3 regions of the Enterobacter sp. UPMP701 genome follow, and region 2 is predicted to be linked to each of the others. Evidence: predicted binding sites of a transcription regulator. Region 2 holds the regulator's gene; each other region holds the start of a gene.
What was found. The regulator LexA, encoded in region 2, represses DNA repair genes until DNA is damaged. The targets are predictions, from matches to a motif close to TNCTGTATGTACATACAGNA.
Positions count from the first base shown of each region.

Region 1: dinB (DNA polymerase IV) is a predicted target of LexA. The motif match lies at 2,002-2,021, and genes of this name have one in related genera.
Region 3: umuD (translesion error-prone DNA polymerase V autoproteolytic subunit) is a predicted target of LexA. The motif match lies at 2,571-2,590, and genes of this name have one in related genera.

Region 1 is NZ_JBSKJN010000002.1:593,519-597,849, reverse strand. Features, by position in the region: gene nqrE (NADH:ubiquinone reductase (Na(+)-transporting) subunit E) at 1-495, shown strand, start outside; gene nqrF (NADH:ubiquinone reductase (Na(+)-transporting) subunit F) at 506-1,729, shown strand; gene nqrM ((Na+)-NQR maturation NqrM) at 1,732-1,932, shown strand; gene dinB (DNA polymerase IV) at 2,039-3,097, shown strand; gene pepD (cytosol nonspecific dipeptidase) at 3,153-4,331, opposite strand, start outside.
Region 2 is NZ_JBSKJN010000011.1:69,609-73,939, reverse strand. Features, by position in the region: gene plsB (glycerol-3-phosphate 1-O-acyltransferase PlsB) at 1-1,466, opposite strand, end outside; gene ACWKXT_RS19610 (diacylglycerol kinase) at 1,621-1,989, shown strand; gene lexA (transcriptional repressor LexA) at 2,098-2,706, shown strand; gene dinF (MATE family efflux transporter DinF) at 2,770-4,107, shown strand; gene ACWKXT_RS19595 (CsbD family protein) at 4,228-4,331, shown strand, end outside.
Region 3 is NZ_JBSKJN010000001.1:594,037-598,367, forward strand. Features, by position in the region: gene tcp (methyl-accepting chemotaxis citrate transducer) at 1-1,028, opposite strand, end outside; gene ACWKXT_RS02920 (aldo/keto reductase family oxidoreductase) at 1,172-2,038, shown strand; gene ACWKXT_RS02925 (hypothetical protein) at 2,085-2,285, opposite strand; gene umuD (translesion error-prone DNA polymerase V autoproteolytic subunit) at 2,610-3,044, shown strand; partial or broken gene ACWKXT_RS02935 (Y-family DNA polymerase) at 3,028-3,355, shown strand; gene ACWKXT_RS02940 (autotransporter outer membrane beta-barrel domain-containing protein) at 3,766-4,331, opposite strand, start outside.

The DNA.
Region 1 (4,331 bases), on a different contig from region 2:
GTCTCGACGGCATTTGGCCTGGGTGTGGCGGTCACCGTTGTGCTGGGGCTTTCGGTTCCGATTAACAACCTGGTGTTCAATTTCGTGCTGCGGGACAGCGCGCTGGTGGAGGGGGTTGATCTCAGCTTCCTTAACTTCATCACCTTCATCGGGGTGATTGCGGCGCTGGTGCAAATCCTGGAGATGATCCTCGATAAGTATTTCCCGTCGCTGTACAACGCGCTGGGGATCTTCCTGCCGCTGATCGCGGTGAACTGCGCCATCTTCGGTGGCGTCTCGTTTATGGTTCAGCGCGATTACAACTTCAGTGAATCGGTTGTGTATGGTTTCGGTTCCGGTATCGGCTGGATGCTGGCGATTGTCACCATGGCGGGGATCCGTGAAAAAATGAAATATGCCAACGTGCCTGCGGGTCTACGCGGCTTAGGGATCACCTTTATCACCACCGGCCTGATGGCGTTGGGCTTTATGTCCTTCTCCGGTGTGCAGCTATAAGGGCTAACAGATGGAAATTATTCTTGGCGTGGTGATGTTCACGCTGATAGTACTGGTGCTGTCAGGGCTTATTCTGGCGGCGCGTGCAAAACTGGTCAATTCCGGCGACGTGGTCATTGATATCAATGACGATCCGCAGAATCAGATCCGCACGCCAGCAGGCGATAAGCTGCTTAATACGCTCTCGGGCAATGGGATTTTTGTCTCATCAGCCTGCGGCGGCGGTGGCTCGTGCGGACAGTGCCGTGTGACGGTGAAAGAAGGGGGCGGTGATATTCTGCCTACTGAACTGTCGCATATCACGAAGCGTGAAGCGAAAGAGGGCTGCCGTCTGGCCTGCCAGGTTGCGGTGCGCCAGAACATGAAGATTGAGCTGCCGGAAGAGATCTTCGGCGTGAAAAAATGGGAGTGCGAGGTTATCTCTAACGATAACAAAGCCACGTTCATTAAAGAGCTCAAACTGCGTGTCCCTGAAGGGGAGAGCGTTCCATTCCGGGCGGGAGGCTATATCCAGATTGATTGCCCGGCACACACCGTGGCGTATGCCGACTTCGATGTGCCTGAAGAGTACCGGGCCGACTGGGATAAATTTAATCTCTTCCGCTTTGTTTCCGAGGTCAAAGAGCCCGCGCTGCGCGCCTATTCCATGGCTAACTACCCGGAAGAGAAGGGCATTATTATGCTCAACGTGCGTATCGCCACGCCGCCACCGAATGTGCCTGATGCACCGCCGGGCGTGATGTCATCATACATCTGGTCCCTCAAGCCGGGTGACAAAGTGACGATCTCCGGTCCATTCGGTGAGTTCTTTGCTAAAGATACCGACGCGGAAATGGTCTTTATCGGCGGCGGTGCGGGTATGGCTCCGATGCGTTCGCACATTTTCGACCAGCTCAAACGTCTTAGCAGCAAGCGTAAAATTAGCTTCTGGTACGGCGCGCGCTCGCTGCGAGAAATGTTCTACGACGACGAGTTTGAACAGCTGGCGCGTGAGAATCCGAACTTTACCTTCCACGTGGCGCTTTCCGATCCGCAGCCGGAAGATAACTGGACGGGCTATACGGGGTTCATCCACAACGTGCTGTATGAGAACTACCTCAAACAGCATCCGGCACCGGAAGATTGCGAGTTCTATATGTGTGGTCCACCAATGATGAACGCCGCCGTGATCAAGATGCTTAAAGATCTCGGTGTGGAAGATGAGAACATCCTCCTTGATGATTTCGGAGGCTGATTATGCTGACCTTTCTGGCAACCTTTGCGGTGTTTTTGCTGGTAATCTTTGGCATGTCATTAGGCTGGATCATCAAGCGTAAAAGCATTCAGGGCAGCTGTGGAGGCATCTCATCCATCGGAATGGAAAAAGTGTGCGATTGTCCGGAGCCGTGCGATGCGCGGAAAAAGCGGATGGCTCGCGAGCAGCAACGCATTATTTAGTTTTCCTGGTCGGGTAAGGCACCCCGCCACCCGACAATTCCTGCGCACCCTTCTCAACCCTCATTTGTTTACTGTATACTTATCCAGTGATGAGTGAGGGCTTACTATGCGCAAAATAATCCATGTCGATATGGACTGCTTTTTTGCCGCAGTGGAGATGCGTGACAACCCGGCGCTGCGGGATATTCCCATCGCCATTGGCGGCAGCCGCGTTCAGCGCGGTGTGATCAGCACCGCCAACTATCCTGCACGCAAATTTGGCGTGCGCAGCGCCATGCCGACGGCAATGGCGCTGAAACTTTGCCCGCACCTTACTCTTTTGCCAGGGCGCTTTGACGCCTATAAAGAAGCCTCAAACCATATACGCGAAATCTTCTCCCGCTACACCTCACTGATTGAACCGCTTTCGCTGGACGAAGCCTATCTGGACGTCACCGACAGCCTGCATTGTCACGGCTCCGCTACCCTGATGGCGCAGGAGATCCGCCAGACCATTTTCAACGAGCTGAATCTCACCGCGTCGGCAGGCGTCGCGCCGGTAAAATTTCTCGCCAAAATTGCTTCCGATTTAAATAAACCCAACGGCCAGTACGTCATCACCCCTGAAGAGGTCCCGGCGTTTTTAAAAACGCTGCCGCTTGGCAAAATCCCCGGCGTAGGCAAAGTCTCCGCCGCGAAGCTGGAAAGTATGGGGTTACGCACCTGCGAAGATGTGCAGCGAAGCGACCTGGCTATGCTGCTCAAGCGCTTTGGGAAGTTTGGCCGCGTGCTGTGGGAGCGCAGTCAGGGCATTGACGACCGCGATGTAAACAACGAACGGCTTCGTAAATCGGTCGGGGTTGAGCGCACGCTGAGCGAAGACATCCATGACTGGTCGGAATGCGAAACCATTATTACGGAACAGCTCTATCCGGAGCTGGAGCGACGCCTGATCAAAGTAAAGCCTGATTTACTGATTGCCCGACAGGGCATCAAGCTGAAATTTAACGACTTTCAGCAGACGACGCAGGAGCACGTCTGGCCGCGCCTGAACAAAGAAGATCTTATCGCAACGGCGAAAAAGGCGTGGGAAGAACGACGAGGCGGACGAGGGGTGAGGCTGGTGGGACTGCACGTCACGCTGCTGGATCCGCAGCTGGAGCGTCAGCTGGTTTTGGGATTGTAGATTGCACTCATCGTAGGCCCGGCAAGCGTAGCGCCGCCGGGCAACAGACGACAAATTACTTCGCAGGGATCGCCTTCAGCAGTTCCGTCAACAGCGTCCAGTAATGGCCGACGCTTTCAATATGAACCTGCTCATCCGGAGAGTGTGGACCGGTAATGGTTGGCCCGATGGAGACCATGTCCATGTCCGGATACGGTTTTTTGAACAGACCACATTCCAGACCCGCGTGAATAACCTGAATGTTCGGGGTGCTGTTGAACAGACGCTGGTAAGTTTCACGCACCAGCGCCATCACCGGAGAGCTTGCATCCGGCTGCCAGCCAGGATAGCTGCCTTTAGCGGAGGTTTTCGCACCGGCCAGCGTGCCCAGGGATTCCAGCATGCTCACCACGTACTCTTTACCGCTGTCGATCAGAGAACGAATCAGACAGATGATCTCTGCGCTGTCGTCGCTCATGGTTACCACGCCTACGTTCAGGGAGGTTTCCACTACGCCTTTCGCTACGTCAGAGTTGCGAATAACGCCGTTTGGCGTCGCGTTCAGCAGTTGAACGAAGCTGTCGCGAGACTGCGCGGTCAGGGCGGTTTTATCCGTAGACACGGATTCCAGCACCACGGTCAGGTTCTTCTCTTTCGCCGACAGTTCGTTTTTCAGGATATCCAGGTAGATGCTGGAGAGTTTTTTCAGCTCGTCCGCTTTCGCCGCTGGCACCGCCACGGTGGCAAAGGCTTCGCGTGGGATCGCGTTGCGCAGGGTACCGCCATTGAAGTCCACCAGACGCAGGTTCAGCTCGGTCGCGTGGCCCGCCAGGAAGCGTGCCAGCAGTTTGTTGGCGTTACCCAGACCCAGGTGAATATCTCCGCCGGAGTGACCACCTTTCAGCCCTTTCAGCGTCAGCTTGAAGGTCTGGAAGCCCGCAGGAATCGCTTCGCGGGACAGCGGCAGGGTAGAGATGAAATCAATCCCGCCCGCGCAGCCCATGTAGATCTCACCTTCTTCTTCGGAGTCGGTGTTGATCAGGATGTCCGCCTGCAGCCAGTTGGCCTGCAGACCAAACGCGCCGTCCATGCCCGCTTCTTCGGTCATGGTCAGCAGCACTTCCAGCGGACCGTGCTCAACGCTGTCGTCGGCCAGCACCGCCAGGGCAGAAGCCATACCGATGCCATTATCCGCACCCAGGGTTGTGCCGCGTGCTTTTACCCAGTCGCCGTCGATGTACGGCTGGATAGGATC
Region 2 (4,331 bases):
GATTCGCGCCACTCCGGAACGTGATGGTTCAGATACGTCATCAGCGGCATTGGCTCGCCAAAGTTGACGTAGCCCTGGCCCAGGTTACGTAGCTTGCTCAGGCCGCGCAGCATCTGCGGCAGGCTCTCTTTCTCTTTGGTCGCGCCGCGCAACTCTTTCGCGTAGGTGCCCACTTCCATCACGTGCTCATAGCCTATATAGATCGGCACAAGCGTGATCGGGCGCGTACCGCCGCGCAGCATCGCCTGGATGGTCATCGACAGCGTGCCGGTCTTCGGATCGAGCAGACGACCGGTACGGGAACGACCGCCCTCCACGAAGTACTCTACGGAATAGCCGCGGCTGAACAGTTCACCCAGATACTCGCGGAACACCGTGGAGTAGAGTTTGTTGCCCTTAAAGGTACGGCGAATAAAGAACGCACCCAGACGGCGGAAAATCGGACCTGCTGGCCAGAAGTTCAGGTTAATACCGGCAGCGATATGCGGCGGTACCAGCCCCTGGTGATAAAGCACGTAGGAGAGAAGCAGGTAGTCCATGTGGCTGCGGTGGCAGGGCACATAGACAATCTCATGGCCATCGTGCGCCAGCTGACGTACACGCTCAGCGTTATGCACGTTGATACCCTGATACAGGCGGTTCCAGGTAAAGCCGAGAATACGATCGGAAAGACGAATCATCTCGTAAGAGAAGTTCGCTGCGATCTCTTCCATCAGCGCAATGGCGTTCTGCTGGGCTTTCTCATGCGAAATTTTCTTGCTGCGCGCTTCGTCTTCAACGGCGCGGGCAATCGCTTTAGAGGCCAGCAGCTTGTTGAAGAGGTCCTGACGCGCCGGGAGGCGCGGCCCTACGGCCGCCAGACGCTGACGGGCGAAGTGCATACGCGCCACGCGCGCCAGTTTTTGCGCGATGATCTTATCGGTGCCGTGCTCGTCCGCCATTCGGCGCAGCGAAACGGAAGGGGAGAAACGCACAAAGCTGTCGCGTCCCAGCCAGGAGACAGCGAAGAACTTCTGGATGCCGTTAAGCATGCGCAGCGGCGGGTTCTCTTCGCCTTTTTCGCGGCCCGGACGGCGGCCAAACATTACCGATACCGGCACCATCTGCACATCCAGGTCAGGATTGCTGCGGTGCAGGTCGAGATAGTCGTGGAACAGCTTGATGGACTCTTCTTTCGGCGTGTAATAGGTAAACACGCGCGGCCCGCCGTGAATGAACACGTAGCGCGGCAGCAAAGTACCGTCAACTTCCAGCGGTTCAAGCGGGTCGGGTAAATCATGCGCCAGACACTGGGCGCGAAGCGTCAGCAGGTCTGCCTTCGAGTTATAAGGCAAAACATACATAATAGGGCGCGACGTATCGAGCCCCAGTTCCAGCGCGGGTTCTGCTGGGATAGACTTGCTTTTTACCAGTATGCTTAATGGTAAATTAAGTAATTTGTAGTAAATTCGTGGCCAGCCGGACATAAACGATGTAAAGCCTCTGGTTAATAATGCAATTGCGGCGCAAGGATAACAGAAAGCGCGCAAAATTTCTGTTGTTACCCGTCATACTTCAGGCGGCAGCGAAACGCGCTACGCCTTCTGTTACTGACGCTCTTTTTCAAAAAAGGTTCTTTTAATGGCCAATAATACCACTGGGTTAACGCGTATCATCAAAGCTGCCGGCTATTCATGGAAAGGTTTCCGTGCCGCCTGGGTTAATGAAGCTGCTTTTCGCCAGGAAGGGGTCGCCGCTATCGTCGCGGTTATCATCGCCTGTTTCCTTGATGTAGATGCCATTACCCGCGTGCTTCTCATCGGTTCCGTACTTCTGGTGATGATAGTGGAAATTCTCAATAGCGCTATTGAGGCCGTGGTCGACCGGATCGGCTCTGATTTTCACGAGCTCTCTGGCCGCGCGAAAGATATGGGCTCCGCCGCTGTCCTGCTGGCGATTATCACCGCAGCCATTACCTGGGTCACGCTGCTTTGGTCACATTTCCGATGAGCCTCGAGGAATAATTAAGTCCCTGGTTTTTTGTGCAGTTTTTGGTTCCAAAATCGCCTTTGACTGTATATACTCACAGCATAACTGTATATACACCCAGGGGGCGGAATGAAAGCATTAACGACCAGGCAGCAAGAGGTGTTTGATCTCATTCGGGATCATATCGGCCAGACGGGTATGCCACCCACGCGTGCGGAAATCGCTCAGCGTCTGGGCTTCCGTTCTCCGAATGCTGCCGAGGAACACCTGAAAGCGCTGGCGCGTAAGGGTGTGATTGAGATTGTGTCAGGCGCGTCGCGTGGTATCCGCCTGCTGGTGGAAGAAGAGACGGGCATTCCGCTGATAGGCCGTGTTGCTGCAGGTGAACCGCTGCTGGCACAACAGCATATAGAAGGTCACTACCAGGTCGATCCTGGCATGTTCAAACCGAGTGCTGATTTCCTGCTGCGTGTCAGCGGGATGTCCATGAAAGACATCGGTATCCTGGACGGCGATCTGCTGGCCGTTCACAAAACGCAGGATGTACGTAACGGCCAGGTGGTGGTCGCGCGTATTGATGATGAAGTCACCGTTAAGCGTTTGAAAAAACAGGGTAACACTGTTCAGTTGCTGCCCGAAAACAGCGAATTCACTCCGATTGTGGTCGATCTCCGCGAACAGAGCTTCTCTATTGAAGGTCTGGCTGTTGGCGTGATTCGTAACGGTGAATGGCTGTAATCTCTTTCTGACAGGCTACAGTTCAGCTGTAGCCTGCTTCATTTACCCTTCCCGGTATTTCTCATGTCACTGCTGACGGCATCTGATAAGGCATTGTGGCGTCTTGCCCTGCCGATGATTTTTTCCAATATCACCGTGCCCTTGCTGGGGCTGGTCGACACGGCCGTTATTGGTCATCTCGATTCCCCTGTTTATCTTGGCGGCGTGGCGATTGGTGCAACCGCAACCAGCTTCCTGTTTATGCTGCTGCTCTTTTTGCGGATGAGTACCACCGGGCTCACGGCACAGGCGTATGGTGCAAAAGACCCGTTACGCCTGGCTCGCGCGCTGGTGCAGCCGTTGATTCTGGCGCTTGGCGCGGGGGCGCTGATTGTTTTACTGCGCACGCCTCTGATAGACCTTGCGCTCCATATTGTTGGCGGCAGCGAGGCTGTGCTGGAGCAGGCGCGACGCTTCCTCGAAATCCGTTGGCTCAGTGCGCCTGCCTCGCTGGCTAATCTCGTTCTGCTTGGGTGGCTACTGGGGGTGCAGTACGCCCGTGCGCCCGTGATTTTGCTGGTCGTGGGAAACCTTCTCAACATTGCGCTCGATCTCTGGCTGGTGATAGGCCTGTGTATGGACGTGCGCGGGGCGGCACTGGCGACGGCGATTGCCGAATACGGAACCTTATTCATTGGGCTGTGGATGGTCTGGCGCGTGCTGGCTCTGCGCGGGATATCCCTTGTCATGATGAAAACCGCATGGCGCGGCAATATCCGTAAACTGCTGGCGCTCAACCGTGACATCATGCTGCGCTCGCTTCTGCTACAGCTCTGTTTTGGCGCGTTGACGGTTTTTGGCGCCCGTCTTGGGCCAGAGATTGTCGCGGTGAATGCGGTCCTGATGACATTGCTGACGTTTACCGCCTACGCGCTGGACGGCTTCGCCTATGCCGTTGAGGCCCATTCAGGGCAGGCGTACGGTGCGCGTGAAAGCGGCCAGCTTCGTGAGGTATGGCGCGCGGCGTGCCGTCAGTCGGGCCTGGTCGCGCTGGCGTTCGCACTGATTTACGCCTGCTTTGGTCGCGACATTATTGCATTACTCACTTCGCTCCCGTCTTTACGCGAACTTGCGGGCCACTACATCGTCTGGCAGGTGATTTTGCCGGTGGTAGGCGTCTGGTGTTATCTGCTGGACGGCATGTTTATCGGTGCAACGCGCGGCGCGGAAATGCGCAACAGTATGGCGATCGCGGCGGCGGGGTTTGGTCTGACGCTGCTGACGCTTCCCTGGCTGGGTAATCACGGTTTGTGGCTGGCGCTTGCGGTATTCCTCTCCCTGCGCGGCCTGTCGCTTGCCTTTATCTGGCATCGTCACTGGCAAAATAATACCTGGCTTCCATCCCGTTACGATATATCGTGACGGTTAAAGATTCCGAATATGAAATCAACTGCCGAATCCTTAACTACAATAATTATTACGTCCAGCAGAAAAGAACGTAACGGACGTTACGACCCGACGCTTAACTAAGAGGACACGATGATGAATAAAGACGAAATCGGCGGCAACTGGAAGCAGTTCAAAGGTAAAGCGAAAGAACAGTGGGGTAAGCTGACTGATGACGATATGACCGTCATTGAAGGTAA
Region 3 (4,331 bases), on a different contig from region 2:
ACGTGACCGCCGCGAGCCGCCGTTTCAGAGGCGTTTTTCGCCAGTAACGTCGCCTGACGGGCATTATCAGAGTTCTGTTTAACCGTTGCAGTCAGCTCTTCCATGCTGGCAGCAGTCTCTTCGAGCGAGGAGGCCTGCTCTTCGGTACGGGCGGAAAGATCGTTGCTTCCGGCGGCGATTTCACCCGCGCCGGTGTAGATGGAGTCGGTGCTGCCGCGTACGGCGCTGACGGTCGTCACCAGCGACTGCTGCATCTCATGCAGACCAGCAGCCAGCTGACCCATCTCATTACGGCCAGAGAGGGCGATATTCTGTGTCAGGTCGCCTCCCGCAATGGCGCGAATATGGTTCATGATGGTGTTGAGCGGCTTTAACAGCAGGTGCTGTAAACCCTGCCAGATCACCACCAGCACGGCGATAACGGCCAGGAAAATGGTTGCCAGCGTCCACTGCATCTGCGTGAAGCTGCTCTGGTTTTCTTCGGTAGCCGCCTTCAGCAGCGTGTTGTTCTCGGCGCGCCAGCGGTTATAGACCGCTTCCATGTCGTCCTGGGCCTGCTGAGCGTCCAGATCGCCGTAGGCCTGGTAGTTGTCGGCACGCAGGTACTCAATCGACAAACGCATCACCTCGTGCATCTGATTCCATGACTTCTGCATCTCGTCGGTTAATGCCGCATTCTGGCCGTTAACCTGCGGCATTTTCTGCCATTCTTTGTTATAGGCTTCAGCTTTAGCCAGCGAGTCGCCTGCGGTGCCAAGCAGTTTGTTAATTGCGGCAAGGGACGCCGGGTCGCGCTGGTTCTTCAGGTAGCGGATCGCCACGCGGGTGACGGTAACGCGTGTTTTCACCAGCGTGTTCACGCTGTCGCTCAGGCTTTCCTGCTGGGCATTCAGCACGCCGGAGTTCTGAAAGTTATGGCGATCGTTGTTGACGGCAGAGTAGAACAACCCTCCCGTGACAACTTGCAGCAGACAGAATATGGTGAGGGCAAAGATAATACCGGTAATCACGTGCAGATTTTTCAGCATAGCGGTCGTCCGTTAAAAAGATGCAGAGGTACACTCATACTATCGTCGTATAAAATTTAAACTTTAATTTAACTCGCGCTTAACTAAGGGCTCCGGTGAGGAACCTGTTGTAAATCCGGATCATTTTTATGAGGAAGGTCAACATGAGCAGCATTGATAAAAGCGGAACGTACGCGCTCGGAACGCGGACGGTTAAACGACTGGGCTACGGCGCGATGCAGCTTGCCGGGCCGGGCGTATTTGGCCCTCCGAAGGATAAGCAAGCCGCGCTGGAGGTGTTACGCGAAGCCGTGGCGGCCGGGGTGAACCATATTGATACCAGCGATTTTTACGGCCCGCATGTGACGAATCAGCTGATCTGTGAGGCGCTTCATCCTTACCGGGACGATCTCACCCTCGTCACTAAGATCGGCGCCCGTCGCGACGACAAAGGTGCCTGGCTGCCGGCCTTTTCCGCGCAGGAACTGACCCAGGCGGTGCATGACAACCTGCGCAACCTGAAGCTGGATGTGCTGGACGTGGTGAATCTGCGGATCATGTTCAGTGCACATGGCCCTGCAGAAGGATCGATCGCGGAACCGCTTTCCACCCTCGCAGCGCTACAGCAGCAAGGGCTGGTGCGCCACATTGGCCTGAGCAACGTCACGGCCACGCAGGTGGCGGAAGCGCGGAAGATGGTGCAGGTGGTCTGCGTGCAGAACATGTACAACATTGTGAACCGTGGCGATGACGCGCTGGTGGATTTACTGGCGCAGCAGGGGATCGCGTATGTACCGTTCTTCCCGTTAGGAGGCTTTACGCCACTGCAATCTTCCGGCCTGCAGGCCGTCGCGGATTCTCTGGGGGCTACGGCGATGCAGGTTGCGCTGGCGTGGTTGCTGCAACGTTCTCCAAATATCCTGCTGATCCCCGGCACCTCTTCGGTGGCGCATCTGCGGCAAAACCTCGCGGCGGGAGAACTGCAGTTACCGCCCGCAGCGCTGGAAAAACTGAACGCGCTGATGGACTAATTACGACATGGGCAAAGCCGGAAGGGTACTTTCGGGCTTTGCTTTTTCAGGCTTCTCGTTGACTTATCTGTCTGTGAAGCGCTAATGCTTCCGCCACAATTTCCTGCTTGCTTTTACGCGTCTCAAAGGCGGTGATTCTGATGTATTCCATCAGGTCAGCCTCAATGCGGGCGCTGAACATTTTGAGATCGGCCTCCTTGGCTAAACCGCGTGCAACGCGCTTGTCAGGATAGTCACGAGCTGGCACAGGAAACGTCCTCCGGGAAGTCTTAATAATTCGTGCGATGAATATGCTTTTTTATCAGACAAAAGTCAATGTGTAGTGTTTAGGTAGTGATTTTATTTCGTCCACTTGCGTATAAGTGATAAGGAAGTGATTGAGTGGTGACTTGTTTGTGACTTTTGCGTTGGATTATTAAAAATCATAGAGCGGGTGACCCGCTGTGGATGTTGCCAAATAAAATCCGCTCAAACTTCAACGCGTTTGGGTTCGCTTCCGGAAATGACCTTGATCCTTGCCCATAATCCGTAATACTGTATTTACATACAGTATTTGGCGAGAAAGGCATTTATGGACACTCTCTTTTCTTATCACTCAAAGCAACACCTTGAATTACCTTTATATCTTGAGCGTGTTGCCTGTGGCTTTCCAAGCCCTGCGCAGGATTATGTGGAAGATCGTCTCGATCTTAACCGGCTGGCGGTCAGGCACCCCAGCGCGACCTACTTTATCAAAGTGAGCGGGGACTCCATGATCGGCGCGGGGATTAGCGACGGCGATCTGCTGGTGGTTGACCGCTCGTTAAATGCTGAACATGGGGACATTGTTGTGGCGTCGGTCGGCGGTGAGTTTACGGTAAAAGAGCTACAGACCCGCCCGGTTCTGCGGCTGCTGCCGCGTAATGCCCGCTATCAGCCGATTGCCTTTCAGTCCGAAGAGGAGCTGCAAATCTTCGGCGTCGTCACCCACACTCTCAAAACGCATAAACATGTTCGCGCTGGTTGATGTAAATAGCTTCTATGCCTCCTGCGAAAGGGTGTTTCGCCCCGATCTGGTGAATAAGCCCATCGTGGTGGTGTCCAACAACGACGGCTGTATTATTTCGCTGTCGCGGGAGGCAAAGCAGTTTGGCATAAAAATGGGGGTGCCCTATTTTAAATTCAAAGAGAAGGGGTACCCGTCGCGGGTTTACGTTTTCAGCTCGCACTATGCGCTGTATGCCGCTGGCTGCATTCGGTCATCAGATGCGCACGCAGGTTTTTAAAAACACCGGGTTAACCGTTGGCGTCGGGATTGCGCCGACCAAAACGCTGGCGTTATACAGTGATCAATATTTTTTGCATGAGAGTCACAGATGCTGGCTTTTCTACATGTGCTACCAGCATATTCTGCAACGCAGAGTCGCAGGATATGCGAATCAAGGGAGCGTTACTTAAGATGCTAATAACAAAGGAACTCGAGAGAAAACTGATCTTGGCCCGCTATTTCCGGACAGCTTTTGTAGCTTACGTTAACGATGCCCGCTGCCGGGTGTGAAATCATTCATTCAGAAAAAGCCAGCGGCAGCAGCCGGGACGGACTACACGTTGAACTCCCCCATCAGGAGGAGCCAGATATTTTATGTATGGTTGGAATACCGCTACGTTCAGCGAACGTAGCGTATCGTAAAACTGTACAAAAGCTAAATCGTATTCCCTATAGAAGTACAGGGTTTTGTGTCAAACAATCAGAATGTCCAGCGGACGCCGCCCGTATAGTTCCAGCCTTTGGTGCCGTTACTGTCAAGCTCCTTGCGGTAATCCACCTCGGCATACAGCGACAGATCGTTTTTAAAGGTGACGGTTCCACCACCGCCCAGTTCACCCATCTGGCCAAATTTACCGCTGGTAAAGGTATGGCTGATGGCAACGTTTTCGGCACCAATGGTCGTTTTGGCTTCGCTCCCCCAACCGCGATAATAGTTTGCGCGTAGATACGGCGTGTACTGACGTCCGGCATCATCCGTCCAGGTACGGTCGGCACGTACGCCTGCACGGCCAATCGTCTGGCTATAGTCTTTATACTCTACCGTCGTGGTGTCCTTGTCGGTGAAGTTGTCCATATCGATGCGGGTATACATCAGCTGCGCCTGAGGCTCCAGCTTCCAGCCATTATCAAACTGGAACGGATAGCCGCTTTCCAGCGAGGCGCTCCAGCTTTTTCCTTTCGGTGAAGCCACGGCGTGCTGACGCTGGATATCCGTGCTGCCACGGTGTCTGTCAAAGGACAGCACGCCGTCCATATAGAAGCCGT